2 linked regions of the Mangrovibacterium diazotrophicum genome follow. The protein of the gene in region 1 interacts with the protein of each later gene in a pairwise test. Links are inferred from orthologs where the notes say so. Each region holds a gene or a part of one and is shown in the gene's direction. Other genes may lie near its edges.

Region 1 (8,322 bases):
GTAGAGGGCATTCAGGGAATCGGGGGAATTCGTGTCCCCGATCCTGCCTTCCTTGAAGAGCTGGAACGCCAATGTAAAAAGTATGGCACACTGCTTATTTTGGATGAAATTCAATCGGGGTACGGACGTAGCGGAAAGTTTTTCGCTTTCCAATACACCGATGTAAAGCCCGATTTGATTACCACTGCCAAAGGAATGGGGAACGGCTTTCCGATCGGTGGCTTGTTAATTCAACCTGAATTGAAGCCTTGGTATGGAATGTTGGGAACTACCTTCGGTGGAAATTACCTGGCTTGCGCAGCTGGCATCGCTGTTCTCGAAATTATGGAACAGGAGAAGCTGGTTGAAAATGCTGCAAAAGTTGGTGAATACCTGATGGAAAAACTGGCGGGCTACAAGCAAATCAAAGAAGTTCGTGGGCACGGCTTGATGATCGGTTTGGAGTTTGAAGAGCCGATTAAAGAAATTCGTTCAAAATTGCTGACGGAAGAGAAAGTCTTCACCGGCGTTTCGGGAACGAACATCATCCGGTTGTTGCCACCGCTGAGTTTGACCATGGAAGAAGCAGCGTATTTTATCTCTAAATTTGAAAAAGTATTGAACGAATTATACGCGGAAGCGTAGCATAACAACTCCGGACTGTGAGAGCGATTCGCTACAGTCATTTGTTGTCATTTAAGAAGTCATTTATAGTCATTCGTTGTGACGAAAAACAATAAATGACAATCAATGCCAAATGACAGACGATCGTATCCGGTTCGGCATAAAACATTGAACACATGAAAGTCGGAAAAATTGCCATTATTGGCGCAGGAAATATGGGTGGTGCAATCGCTAACGGGATTCTGAAGTCAGGATATCTCCCGGCATCTTCTATTTCAATTTCCGATCCGCGCGAAGCGAAACTAAACGAGCTGAAAGCCTTGGGATTTGCAGCAACTTCTGACAATGCTGAAGCTGTAAAGTCTGCCGAGCTGGTGATTTTCGCTGTTAAACCTTATCACATTCAAGGCGTCATCGAGCTGTTGAAGGACGTGCTGACTCCAGATAAAATTCTGGTGTCGATTGTCGCAGGCGTCAACTTAAAGGACCTGGCCGAAATGGCAGGTGCCGATAAGAAGATTCTTCGTGTGATGCCAAATACGGCGATCTCTATTCAGGAATCAATGACTTGTATTGCCGGAAATGGTAACACGAAAGATTGCCTGGAAATGGTAAAAGAGTTGTTCGACCAATTGGGAGAGACTGTTATTATCTCGGAAGAGCTGATGGGAGCTGCAACGGTTTTGGCTTCTTGCGGAACTGCTTTCGCGCTACGTTATGTACGCGCTGCCATGCAAGGCGGAATCGAGATGGGCTTTGGTGCAGAGATGGCTCAATTTATTACCGCACAGACTGTAAAAGGAGCTGTGCAGTTAATTATGGATACCGGAAATCACCCGGAGCGCGAAATCGACAAAGTAACGACGCCGCGCGGGGTGACCATTACCGGGATCAACGAGATGGAACATCAAGGTTTTAGCTCGTCTGTTATTCAGGGGTTGATTGCATCGTATAATAAAATCGGTTAAGCCCTGATGCACTATGAGCTTACGCTATAAAAAAGTTACCGTAAAGGTCGGTAGTAACGTTCTAACCAAGTCTGACGGGACATTGAATGTGGCCCGCATCGCGCATTTGGTCGATCAGCTTGCCTGGCTTCATCAAAAAGGAGTTGAGGTTATTTTGGTGTCATCGGGTGCTGTGGCCGCCGGTCGCAGCGAACTGAAACTGCAAAAAAAGCTGGATACCGTTTCTGCCCGGCAGTTGTGCTCGGCGGTAGGGCAGGTGAAGCTGATAAATCGCTACGCCGATTTCTTCCGCGAACACGGGATCGTTTGCGCGCAGGTGTTGACGACCAAAGATAATTTTGCGGACAGGGACCACTACCTGAACATGAAAAATTGTATCACTACTTTGCTGGAGAACCGGGTTCTCCCGATTGTCAATGAGAATGATACCATTTCAGTTTCAGAGTTGATGTTCACCGATAACGACGAGCTTTCGGGCTTGATCGCATCCATGCAGAATTCGGAAGCGCTGATTATATTGAGTAATGTTGAGGGTATTTACGATGGTGACCCTTCGTTGCCCACGTCAAACATCATTGAAGAGATCGACGCGAAAGACAAGGACTGGATGAAAAATGTTTCGAAGCAGAAATCCGGTTTTGGACGCGGAGGTATGTTAACGAAAAGTTCGATCGCACGTAAAGTAGCCAAAGAAGGAATTGAGGTTCATATTGCCAGTGGCTTGAAAGACCATATTCTGACGGATATTTTGCGGGTGGACCGGCAGGCGAAACACACTTTGTTCAAAGCCGAAGCACGCAAGGCTTCCAACGTCAAAAAATGGATTGCTTATTCTGACAGTTTTGCCAAAGGCGAGTTGGTGATCAACCAGGGAGCCCGCGACGCACTTTACTCGGAAATGGCGACCAGTTTGTTGCTGATTGGCGTCGTTGATGTGAAAGGAAGCTTTGAAAAAGGAGACATTGTAAAGATTGTCGATGAGCAAGGAAATTTGGTCGGTTGGGGTAAAGCCCAGTTCGAATCTGAGAAGGCAGAGACGGAGGCCGGAACCAAGTATAAAAAGCCAATTGTACACTACGATTATTTGTATTTAATTGAAGATTGAAAGCACGGTTTGATTTCAGGTTAATTTTTTAAATAAAATCGAGCTGTATTGTGATAAATTGACGTTCATTGCTTATTTTTGGGGGAGAAAATTTTGAACCAAAACTAAAGATATATAAGCTCAGAATAACTCAATATACCCTTTTCTAATAACCCCCTTTTGTTGACTACAACAAATTCTAATAAGATATTCTGAGTTGTCCCCTTCCTCCCCCAGGGAAGGGGACTTTTAATTTTGTAAACTTGCATTATGGAGGTTAAAAAACAACTGGAACTTACATTGAAAGCCAGCAGGAAATTGAATCTGCTGTCAGTCGAAAACATCAATGCTATTTTGTTGGATGTCGCCGATGCTGCTGTTGCAAACACAGAAGCAATTTTGGCTGAAAACCAAAAAGATTTGGCACGGATGGACCCGGCTGACCCGAAATACGATCGTCTGAAATTGACGGCAGAGCGTATTGTCGGTATCGCAGATGATATTCGCAATGTAGCTTCATTGCCGTCTCCGGTTGGACGCGTGCTCAGCGAAACTGTTCGCCCTAATGGCATGCGCATCAAAAAGGTATCGGTTGCTTTTGGCGTCATCGGTATCATTTACGAAGCGCGTCCGAATGTGACCTTCGATGTGTTCTCGCTTTGCCTGAAATCGGGTAATGCCTGTGTGTTGAAAGGCGGAAGCGACGCCATCGACTCCAATACGGCGATTGTAAAGGTGATCCACGGTGTCTTGGAAAAGCATGGGATCGATAAAAATATTCTGGCTTTGCTACCGGCAGACCGCGAGGCGACTGCTCAGATTCTGAATGCCCGCGGATTTGTTGATTTGATTATCCCCCGCGGTTCGCAAGGATTGATTGAATTTGTGCGCAAAAATGCAACCATCCCGGTTATTGAGACAGGGGCGGGAATTTGCCACACTTATTTCGATGAATTTGGCGATACGGCCAAAGGCAAAGAGATTGTTTTCAATTCGAAAACCCGGCGTCCAAGCGTATGCAACTCGCTCGACTGCCTGGTGATCCACGAAAGTCGGTTGGGTGATTTGGCTGAAATCTGCAGCAAATTGCCCGAGTGCAATGTGGTGGTTTATGCAGACGAGCAAGCTCACAATGCATTGGAAGGAAATTACCCTTCAACCTTATTGGAATGGGCTAACGAAGAATCATTCGGAACCGAGTTCCTCGATTATAAAATGTCGGTGAAGACGGTATCCAGTTTCGATGAGGCGCTCGATCACATTGCCGAGTACAGTTCGAAACACAGCGAGTGCATTGTTACCGAGAATGAACAACTCCAGGATTTGTTTCGCAAATTGGTGGACGCTTCTTCGGTGTACTGCAATGTTTCCACTGCTTTTACCGATGGAGCGCAGTTTGGTTTGGGCGCCGAAATTGGCATTTCAACCCAAAAATTGCACGCCCGCGGCCCAATGGCTTTAGAAGAACTAACCAGCTACAAATGGCTGATCGACGGTGAGGGACAAGTTCGAAATTGATAATAATTATTGATTAATTATTAGCGAGAATCGTCATCCTGAAAGTAAGACAGGGATAATTTGGTGGGGCAGTTCTACGATTCAACAGATCAACAAAAAAAACATTTTAACAGAAAATTCAACTAACAACAGATATGAAACATTTCACTTCGGTTCACGATTTAGACAACCTGGATGAAGCCTTGAAATTGGCTTTGGAATTAAAAAAAGATCCTTACAAATACCAATCGTTAGGGAAGAACAAGACGCTTTTGCTCGTCTTTTTTAACTCCAGTTTGCGAACTCGTTTGAGCACGCAAAAGGCCGGATTGAATCTGGGCATGAACGTGATTGTGTTTGATATTAACGAAGGTGGCTGGAAGCTGGAAACCGAGCTGGGTGTGATTATGGACGGTGACAAGCCGGAACATATCCGCGAAGCTGTGCCGGTAATCGGGAAATATTGCGACATCATCGGTGTGCGTTCGTTCGCCCGCTTTGAAAACAGAGCTGACGATTATGAGGAAAAAATTATCCAGCAGTTTATCGACTATGCTGGAGTGCCGGTGGTGAGCATGGAGGCGGCAACCCGCCATCCGCTGCAGTCGTTTGCCGACCACCTGACTATTGAAGAGCACAAAACCAAAGCCCGTCCGAAGGTTGTGATGACCTGGGCGCCGCACCCACGCGCTTTGCCGCAGGCTGTGCCGAACTCGTTTGTGGAGTGGATGCGCGAGACCGATTACGAATTGGTGGTGACTCACCCGGAAGGCTACGAACTGGCTCCGGAGTTCATGGGCGACCTAAAACCGGAATACGACCAAATGAAAGCGTTTGAAGGTGCAGATTTCATCTACGCGAAAAACTGGGCGGCTTACAACGACTATGGAAAAATCCTATCGAAAGATCGTGATTGGACCGTGAGTGATCGCCAGATGGCAGTGACCAACAATGCGAAGTTCATGCACTGTTTGCCAGTTCGCCGGAACATGATAGTGGCCGACTCAGTGATCGATGGCCCGAACTCGATTGTTGTAGAAGAAGCCGGAAATCGCCTCTTCTCAGCTCAGGCTGTACTGAAGATATTGTTGGACCAAATCGGCGATAAGAAATAAAAAATATCGAATATCCAATTTAAAATATCCAAGGAAGAAGATTCAAACTTGGATATTGGTTATTCAATATTGTACATTTTAGGAATTCGATATTTTACATTTTATGACTAAGCAAAAACTCACTCTCGTAAAAGTTGGTGGTAAAGTGGTTGAAGAGAAAGACTCATTGGCTGATTTGCTTGACCGCTTTTCGAAACTCGAAGGAATAAAAGCATTGGTGCACGGAGGTGGACGCTCTGCAACCGCGATGGCGGAACGCCTCGGGATTGAAACCAAGATGGTGGATGGCCGCCGCATTACCGATCAGGCGATGCTGGAGGTTGTGACCATGGTTTATGGTGGACTCGTCAACAAAAATATTGTGGCCCAATTACAGGCGCTGGGCCTAAATGCCATTGGCATTACCGGTGCCGATCTGAATTACATGCAGGCGGTAAAACGACCGGTGAAAGATATTGACTATGGTTATGTGGGCGACATTGTTGCCGTGAATGTGGAAGAGTTGAACCTACTGCTGGATAAGCAGGTGATTCCGGTGCTGGCACCCTTGTCGCATGATAAGCAGGGCAGCCTGTTGAATGTAAATGCAGATACCATTGCTGCCGAAGCGGCCGTGGCTTTTGCCGAACATTTCGATGTGGAATTGGTGTTCTGTTTCGAGAAACCAGGTGTGCTGGAAGATTCGGAAGACGATAGCTCGGTGATTGCCTCGCTGAACCACACGCAATTTAAAGCCTTGCAGGAAAGCGGCGCTATTCATGCCGGAATGATTCCAAAACTAGACAACAGTTTTGCCGCCATTAAACGCGGTGTTTCAAAAATCCGCATTACCAATATCCCGGGATTGCAAATCGGCGGAACAACTTTGTTACCCGAATAATCAAGAACAAATAAGTTTTTTAAATACAATCTGAAAAGGCTCCGTTCTCACTAGAGACGGAGCTTTTTTATATGCTTATTTTACTCTTCAAAGTTCAGGTAGTAATTGAAGAAAGGCAACATCTGGTTCGGAATACGTCCATCGGGGGTGTAGATATTGTTGACATGTGTGCCGATATATTCTTCTGCAAAATGCTTGATCCCCACATTCTCTAAACGCTGGCTGAACATACTGCACATGATGGTGAACCGATCACCTGCATTTCTTCCCCAATCCAGCTTAATGGCTTTCAATTTTTTAAGGTTATCAAGGTAGTCGTCGATCATATACAAAGGCATATTGGCATACCATTTTTCAAGAATGTCCTTGTGAACGATGAGTTCATCACCTTCATAGGTGAAAGGCAGGTCGCAGAAAAAGGGCGGATTGTTGGGATTTGGTGTCCAAGATTTTCCGAAGGCGATAATAACTTTCCCGAAGTAGGTTTTATCGAGTTCTTCTTGTGTTTTAACGGTTGACAGTTCCCTGTAGGTATCGCTGTTGGGACCGTACTCTCGCACGATTGTCAGGACTCCAGGGCTGAGGGCATAAACGCTGCTGAAAATTTCGGGATGGAGCATCGCTATTTTTAGTGCTCCATAACCGCCCATGCTGTGCCCTGTGATCCCGCGACTGTCTTTGTTGGCAATCGTCCGGTAGTTTTTATCCACGTAGCTAACGAGGTCGAAGGCCGTGAAATCTTCCCAGTTTCCAAAGAGTTCGCTATTGCTGTAAAAACTCCCGTCATAGGTGGTCTTTTCATCAGGAATCACCATAATGCAAGGTCTTATGCGATGGGTGGCAATGGCTTGATCCAGCAAGCCGGAGATGTAGTCCATCACCTTGTTATCGCCCGTGAAACCATGAAGGAAATAGATAACCGGGTAATGCTTTGTACTTTCATTGTAGCCCGGCGGAAGGTATACTGATACCGCTCGCGTTGGGTTTTCACCATAGTTATTTTCCAGATTTTGAGAAAAAATGGAATCGGTTATTACAGTTCCACTTTCGGACTGTGCAATTAATGCGAGCTGGATGCAAAAAAGCAAGGCGAACAGACTGAAATATTTTTTCATTGTATCGGGTTTAGCTTGGTAATTCGATTTGTCCGGTCAGTAATACCAGGCCGATTTTCAATTCGGGCACTCTTGTTACTGGTTTTTCAAGTTAATGACACCGAATAGCGACGAAAGTCCTATTTGGAGTTGAGATTATTTAGGGGTGTTTTGAGAAAAATGCGATCAGGATTGACCAGGGAAGCTTTAAGGACTCGCTCGTTTAAGAGTCGGCTTTATTTTTAAAGAAAAGGAAACAGATATAATGCACCAATTAATAAGGTCGTTAACGATGAAATCGTCACCGGGAACCAAACTGGCGCAATCCAAGGGCGGGGAATGAGAAACAACACATCCGTTGTTTTTAAACTGGGTGGCCATTTGATGACAGCGTACAGAGAGACGTAATAGAACATATCCCAGAACGCGAAAGTCCAAAGGAAAATCATCAGTTGTTCAAGCCAGCCTTCTCCTGTTAAAATAGCCAAGCTAACCAGCATAACAATCGTTGCCGCCTCCCGCGTCATTTCGATTTTTACTAATCTTTTAGGTATTTGCTCGAGGACTTTGGGTGAATCAGCCTCAGGCTCCAGCAGACCGACAGCCTTTCGCAAGTACACCACAACAACACCCTCAACATGAGCCATTGCAATTCCGAAAACAGCCAATAGAATAAATTTGGTGATCATGCGCTATTTTACCGACTAAACTAACTGAGGGTTACCTTTCTGCACTTTGTTGGCAAACAACTAGAAGAAGATTTAAAACAAGTTTGCACGAGCCTCTTTACTTCGAGTATTCCTCTACGGATAATTCGTACAGTCGCAGCTCTTCCGGATCGTTGGGCATGTTAACGGTTTTCTCCCAATGCATGCCCAGCTTTTCGAGTACGCGTTGCGATGCCACATTTTTGTGCGTAGTAATGGCGTACAGAACGGTTATCAGAAAATCTTCAAAAGCCGCCTGTTTGATTCGTAGAGCTGCTTCGGTGGCGTATCCTTTTCCTTCGTATTCTTCCAGGAATGCATAGCCGATATCAACTCCTTCCAAACCCTCGCGATCATGCAAACCACAAACCCCG
Region 2 (5,596 bases), 490 kb from region 1 along the record:
TCCTGCGTGTCGAACTGGGCGATCTACTGCTGCCGATTTTGTTGTTGGTAACCGGTTTGTTGTTGGTGAGCGGAAGGCGTCGGGTAGGAGGGCTGCTGGTGTTGATTGCCCTGCTGGTTTTTATTCCGGGGATTGTTGTTCCGGGTATTCTGATGGTCATGTTTTTCCCGTTGTTGTTAATCATTGTCGGGATTCTGCTGATCAAAAGTATATTGTAAGTCAATTTGAAAGAATTAATTTATATTCGTTATAGGGAAAATCTGAAGTTTGAAATTTTCTAAATGAAAAAATATGGAAAGAAGAGGGAATAAAGGATTTTACTTGGGCGTAATTTTTATCGCCATCGGAGCAATCCTGATATTGCAGCGACTGAATCTGATTCCCGGGAGTTTATCGGATGTCCTGATTTCCTGGCAGATGTTGCTGATTGCCATCGGTGCATTGTCATTGATGAAGGGCAACCGGGTGATGGGGATTATCCTGATTGGGTTGGGAACTTTTTTCATTTTGCCTGATTTCTTTGATGTTCCGTATGAGGTGAGACGTCTTTACTGGCCGGGGCTTTTAGTGCTGGTTGGTGTGGCGATGGTTTACCGGCAACGGGCAGCAATTCCGCACATGCATGAAAGCGTTGAAGGAAAGAACTTCGATATATTCGACGACTTTGTCATTTTTGGCGGCCGCGAAATTTTTATCACATCCAAACAACTGCAGGGCGGAAGAACAACTTCCGTGTTCGGCGGCATTGAGTACGATCTTCGGCAAGCGAGTCTGTCGCCTCAGGGCGCGGTGATTGATTGTACCTGCCTGTTTGGAGGCACCGGATTAAAAGTTCCGTTGGATTGGAATGTGAAGAATGAGGTCACAACCATCTTCGGCGCTTTCACTGACAAGCGTGGTGATACCTTTCAGCGCGGACAATTCGACCCGAGCAAAACTGTGGTTATTAAAGGGCTCACCTTGTTTGGCGGAGTGGAAATCAAACATGTGTAGCGCGGCATGAAACACCCATTCATTAATAACCGAATCCTAAGCCTTTATTACGTCGTTTTTTGGCTCGTCATTGGGCTGATTAACTTCGTGATCCAGGTCTTTTGGTACGATATGGACATCAGTGTTGGCCTGATCGAATCGGTTGTCATTTTTGGCTTGTACCCCATAATGGGGTCGAGCATCTGGTTCATCATTCAATACAACCGTTTGGATGAAAATGATTGGGTGAAAAATATTCTTTTCCACTTTGTTGCGGCGACGATCATGAATATGATCTGGCTTTATTTAAGCTATGTTTTAGTGAAGGTTGTTGCTGAAAGTCATATTGAATTTATCCGGAGGTCGCTGCCGTCGAAAGTACTGACGGGTTACTTGTTGTATGCCGGTTATGTAGTTTTCTTTTACGCCGTTAATTACTACAATTCGTTGAAGGATAAGATTAAGAAGGAGTCGGAGATGAAGATGCTGATCCGCGATGCGGAACTCAGTGCTTTAAAGTCGCAAATCAACCCGCACTTCTTGTTTAATAGTTTGAACAGCATTTCATCGCTGACAGTCAGCCGCCCGGAAAAAGCGCAGGAAATGGTGATCAACCTGTCGTCGTTTATGCGCTATTCTTTGCAACACAGCCGGGAAGAGACCGTGAGTCTGAAGGACGAGTTAGATCATATTAAGTTGTACCTTGGGATTGAGAAGATTCGGTTTGGGAAGAAATTAAACCCGGTTTTTGAAGTTGAGGAGAATTGTTTGAAAGCCCGGATTCCCAACATGATTTTGCAGCCGCTTTTGGAGAATGCCATCAAGTACGGGGTGTACGAGGCAACTGAACCTGTGAATATCGTTATTCGCTGCAAACCCGATCCTGATTATTTTCGAATTACAGTTGAGAACGAATACGATGCCGGAACCATTAATAATAAAGGTGAAGGGATCGGACTGATGAATATACGGCAACGCCTGGAACTGATTTACGGTAATCCGAATCTGTTGCAGATTACCGATTTGAAAACCAGCTTTAAAGTTGAATTATTGCTCCCTCAAAAGTAAAATGTTATGAGTGAAAAGCTAAACGTATTGATTGTTGAAGACGAAGAACTGGCACGCGACCTGTTGAAATCGTACCTGAAGGATCATCCTTCGGTTAACCTTTTGGGCGAATGTGAGAACGGTTTTGAGGGGGTGCAAAAGATCAACGAACTCCAGCCTGATTTGGTTTTCCTGGATATTCAGATGCCCAAGATCACCGGTTTTGAAATGTTGCAATTGCTCGATCACAAACCGGATATCGTATTCACAACGGCTTATGACCAGTATGCGTTGAAAGCTTTCGAAATTAATGCGGTTGATTATTTGTTGAAGCCATTTTCAAAAGACCGCTTTTTGTCGGCTGTTGAGAAAGCTTTGGAGCGAAAAGGCAACCAGGAAAGTCCCTCGGAAAAGATTAGTCGGTTGAGCGAGTACGCGACAGGCGAGTATCTGGATCGCGTAGTGGTGAAAGACCGTCACAAAATTCATATCATTCTTTCTTCCCACATTCGCTACATCGAGTCGATGGATGACTACGTGCTGATTTACACGAACGAGGGGCGGCACATGAAACAAAATACCATGAAGTTCTTCGAAACGCATCTTGATCCGCACGAGTTTATCCGAATTCACCGTTCGTACATTGTTGGTGTTTCTCAAATTGAAGAGATTCAGCAGTATGAGAAAGAGTCATACGTTGTTATTTTGAAGGACAAAACGAAGCTGAAGGTGAGTAAGTCAGGTTATAAGAATCTGAAAGAAGTCCTGGACTTTTAACCTCGGTTTCACATCAGGCTTAGAATTCGGAATAATTCAGCTCTTGCATTTCTTCTTTTCGTACTTTTGAAAGTATAAGACATTTTTATGCCTCGAGTTTTATTGCTTCTATTTTTTTGCATTCCTTTTTTGTGCTTCGGACAAACTGAAGTAGGCCCCGACAGCTATTTCCTCTACCTGGCCATTGCATTTATCCTTGGCGTACCGCTAATTCTTTATTTGGTGTTTGCCGTGCGAAAGCGGGGAAAGCTTAGTTTCCGCAAATGGTTTCGAAAGGGCAAGGTTGAAGTTGAACTGGTTCCGAACCGAAAATATCGCCCGGATGTGTTGACCCTTGTTGTTCACAACAAACGGACGAACGCTGTAGACCTGGAATCGCCCGTTTTAATTATCAGAAAGCTGTGGTCGGTGCGAAAATTTAAGCTGAAAGGTATAAATCGGGCAGAAATTTATCCATTGTACCTCGAATCGGGTAAAACGCATGAACTTCACATTAAGTTAGATGTTTTTCATAAACACGATTCAAGCCTGCGTTCCTACTATTGGGCACGCGTTTTATTGAAAGATACAAGTGGACTAACTTATTCCACAAATTACATCACCTTACGTAAAAGCTTAGTTTCTTAATGCGGGACTGGAAATTTCACCATATCGATTTTTCAACTTATCCTTGGTACAGTGGAAATGACCTAGGAGTTAGATTGACTGAAACCGGTTTTCAGGTTAAAGTTTGGGCTCCTAATGCCAGTAAAGTAGAATTTCTGGTTTACAAGCACAGTCATGGAGGAAAGACAACGCACCGGTATTGGTTGCATGCTGAAAATCACGGTTGCTGGGTTTTAAATACCGAAGGTGATTTTGACGGATTGTACTACACCATTCGGGTGAATGACGGCGATTGGTTAAATGAAACACCTGGCGTGGATGTGAGAGCTACCGGTACCAACGGGCGCAGGGGATTATTTTTTCATCCGGAGAAAACCAATCCCGAAGGCTGGTCGGATGATAAACCGATACCGACTGAAAATGCCGTGAATGCCATTTTATATGAAGTGCATGTTCGTGATTTCTCAATTGCTGAGAATTCGGGGATGCACCAAAAAGGAAAATTCCTGGCTTTTACAGAAGAAGGGAGAATCACCCCGGAAGGTTTAGCCTCTGGTATTGATCACCTCAAGGAACTCGGAATTACGCATGTTCATTTATTGCCGGTGTTCGACTACTGGACAGTTGACGAATCGAAGCCGGAGACAAAATACAATTGGGGCTACGACCCTCTGAACTACAACACGCCCGAAGGAAGCTATTCAACAGATCCGGATACAACATCTCGGATTACGGAGTTCAAGCAGTTGGTGATGGCTTTGCACAAAGCCGGAATCGGCGTGGTGATGGATGTGGTTTATAACCACACCGGCTTAACCCGTCGTTCTTGGTTTAATCAAACGGTGCCTGGATATTATTACCGGCAAACACGTTCGGGGAGTTTTTCCAACGCCAGTGGTTGCGGAAATGAATTTGCATCCGAACGGGCCATGGCCCACAAATACATGATTGACTCGCTTTTGTATTGGGCTGAAGAGTTTCATTTGGATGGCTTTCGTTTCGACCTGATGGGAATCCACGATCTGGAAACCATGTACGCGATTCGGTTGGCCCTGGACAAGCTTCGGCCTGGCATTCTGATGTACGGAGAAGGCTGGACGGCCGACCGTAGTCCGATGGATGAAAACCAGCGTGCGGTGAAACGGAACATTTCGCAGTTGGAGCGGGTGGCCTGTTTTAACGACGACTTCCGTGATGCCTTAAAAGGAAATAATTTTGATGGTTCGGGCGAAGGATTTGTCAGCGGAAAGGTTTTCCACGAGGAAGCAATCAAGTTTGGAATAGTAGCGGCCTGCTATCATCCTCAAATTGTATACAGCTACGTTGGCGGTTCGGGTTTCGCCTGGGCACGTCACCCCTGGCAAACGGTCAATTATGCGTCCTGTCACGATAATTACACGCTATTCGATAAGCTTTCGCTTAGTTGCCCCAATGCGGATACCGAAACCTTGAAACAAATGCAGAAACTCGCGACTGCCTTGGTGATGACATCGCAGGGTATTCCGTTTTTGCATGGCGGTTCAGAGTTTTGCCGAACTAAAGGCGGCGATCACAACTCCTACAAATCGCCCGATAGCGTGAACCAGTTCGACTGGTCGCGGAAGAAGGAATTTGAGGATGTTTTCAGCTATTTTACAGAGCTCGTGAAGCTACGGAAGTCAGTTCCTGCATTTCGCATGGGAAGTTCCGATTTAATCCGCGAACATCTTAAATTTTCGACTGATTACAACATGGGTGTTGTGGCCTACCAGATTACCGACTTCCCCGGCGAAGAACGATGGAAAACCATGCAACTTGTTTTCAATGCGCGCAAAGAAGACTTTCAATTCGATCTGCCCAACAACAACGGATGGAAAGTCATCGCGGAAGGTGGAACGATCGATTTGGAAGGAGTGCGGACTTTGGAGGAACATGCTGTGATTGTTCCCCCGGTTTCGATGATGATCCTGGTGCAGTAATCTGCCGCGTCAGAAAATCGCTAAAAGCAGGTCAATATCTTTCGATGGCAGGTTCAGTTTATCGCCCAAATCCGAATTGGTCAGAATTCCATTGTAAATATAAATCCCTTTCCGGAAGCCTTTGGTGGATTTGATGTAATTGGGTATTCCGCCAATTTCTCCAACCGAAATAATAATCGGCGACAGCACATTACTTAAGGCAATAGATGCGGTGCGGGCTACGAGTGACGAAATAT

What was found.
Region 2: the proteins of BC643_RS08435 (region 1) and BC643_RS10555 interact in binary tests that used the Escherichia coli proteins (3 or more experiments, as listed by UniProt). The link is inferred for Mangrovibacterium diazotrophicum from one-to-one orthologs.

What each region holds. Positions count from the first base shown.
Region 1 is NZ_RAPN01000001.1:2,159,444-2,167,765, reverse strand. The notes cover bases 2,058-5,049. They hold BC643_RS08435 (glutamate-5-semialdehyde dehydrogenase), read left to right. Parts: upstream 2,058-2,925; coding sequence 2,926-4,173; downstream 4,174-5,049. Other genes in these bases: BC643_RS08430 (N-acetylornithine carbamoyltransferase), read left to right, coding at 4,308-5,049; proB (glutamate 5-kinase), read left to right, coding at 2,058-2,676. Also shown: BC643_RS08450 (aspartate aminotransferase family protein), read left to right, coding at 1-624; proC (pyrroline-5-carboxylate reductase), read left to right, coding at 780-1,571; more of proB, read left to right, coding at 1,585-2,057; more of BC643_RS08430, read left to right, coding at 5,050-5,267; argB (acetylglutamate kinase), read left to right, coding at 5,371-6,147; BC643_RS08420 (alpha/beta hydrolase), read right to left, coding at 6,228-7,262; BC643_RS08415 (hypothetical protein), read right to left, coding at 7,484-7,930; BC643_RS08410 (GNAT family N-acetyltransferase), read right to left, coding at 8,028-8,322. UniProt on the Escherichia coli protein: Catalyzes the NADPH-dependent reduction of L-glutamate 5-phosphate into L-glutamate 5-semialdehyde and phosphate. The product spontaneously undergoes cyclization to form 1-pyrroline-5-carboxylate.
Region 2 is NZ_RAPN01000001.1:2,653,302-2,658,897, reverse strand. What follows is about bases 1,096-3,921. They hold BC643_RS10555 (LytR/AlgR family response regulator transcription factor), read left to right. Parts: upstream 1,096-2,046; coding sequence 2,047-2,796; downstream 2,797-3,921. Other genes in these bases: pulA (type I pullulanase), read left to right, coding at 3,423-3,921; BC643_RS10550 (hypothetical protein), read left to right, coding at 2,884-3,423; BC643_RS10560 (sensor histidine kinase), read left to right, coding at 1,096-2,040. Also shown: BC643_RS10570 (hypothetical protein), read left to right, coding at 1-218; BC643_RS10565 (LiaF transmembrane domain-containing protein), read left to right, coding at 292-993; more of BC643_RS10560, read left to right, coding at 1,000-1,095; more of pulA, read left to right, coding at 3,922-5,360; BC643_RS10540 (alanine dehydrogenase), read right to left, coding at 5,370-5,596. UniProt on the Escherichia coli protein: Member of the two-component regulatory system BtsS/BtsR, which is part of a nutrient-sensing regulatory network composed of BtsS/BtsR, the low-affinity pyruvate signaling system YpdA/YpdB and their respective target proteins, BtsT and YhjX.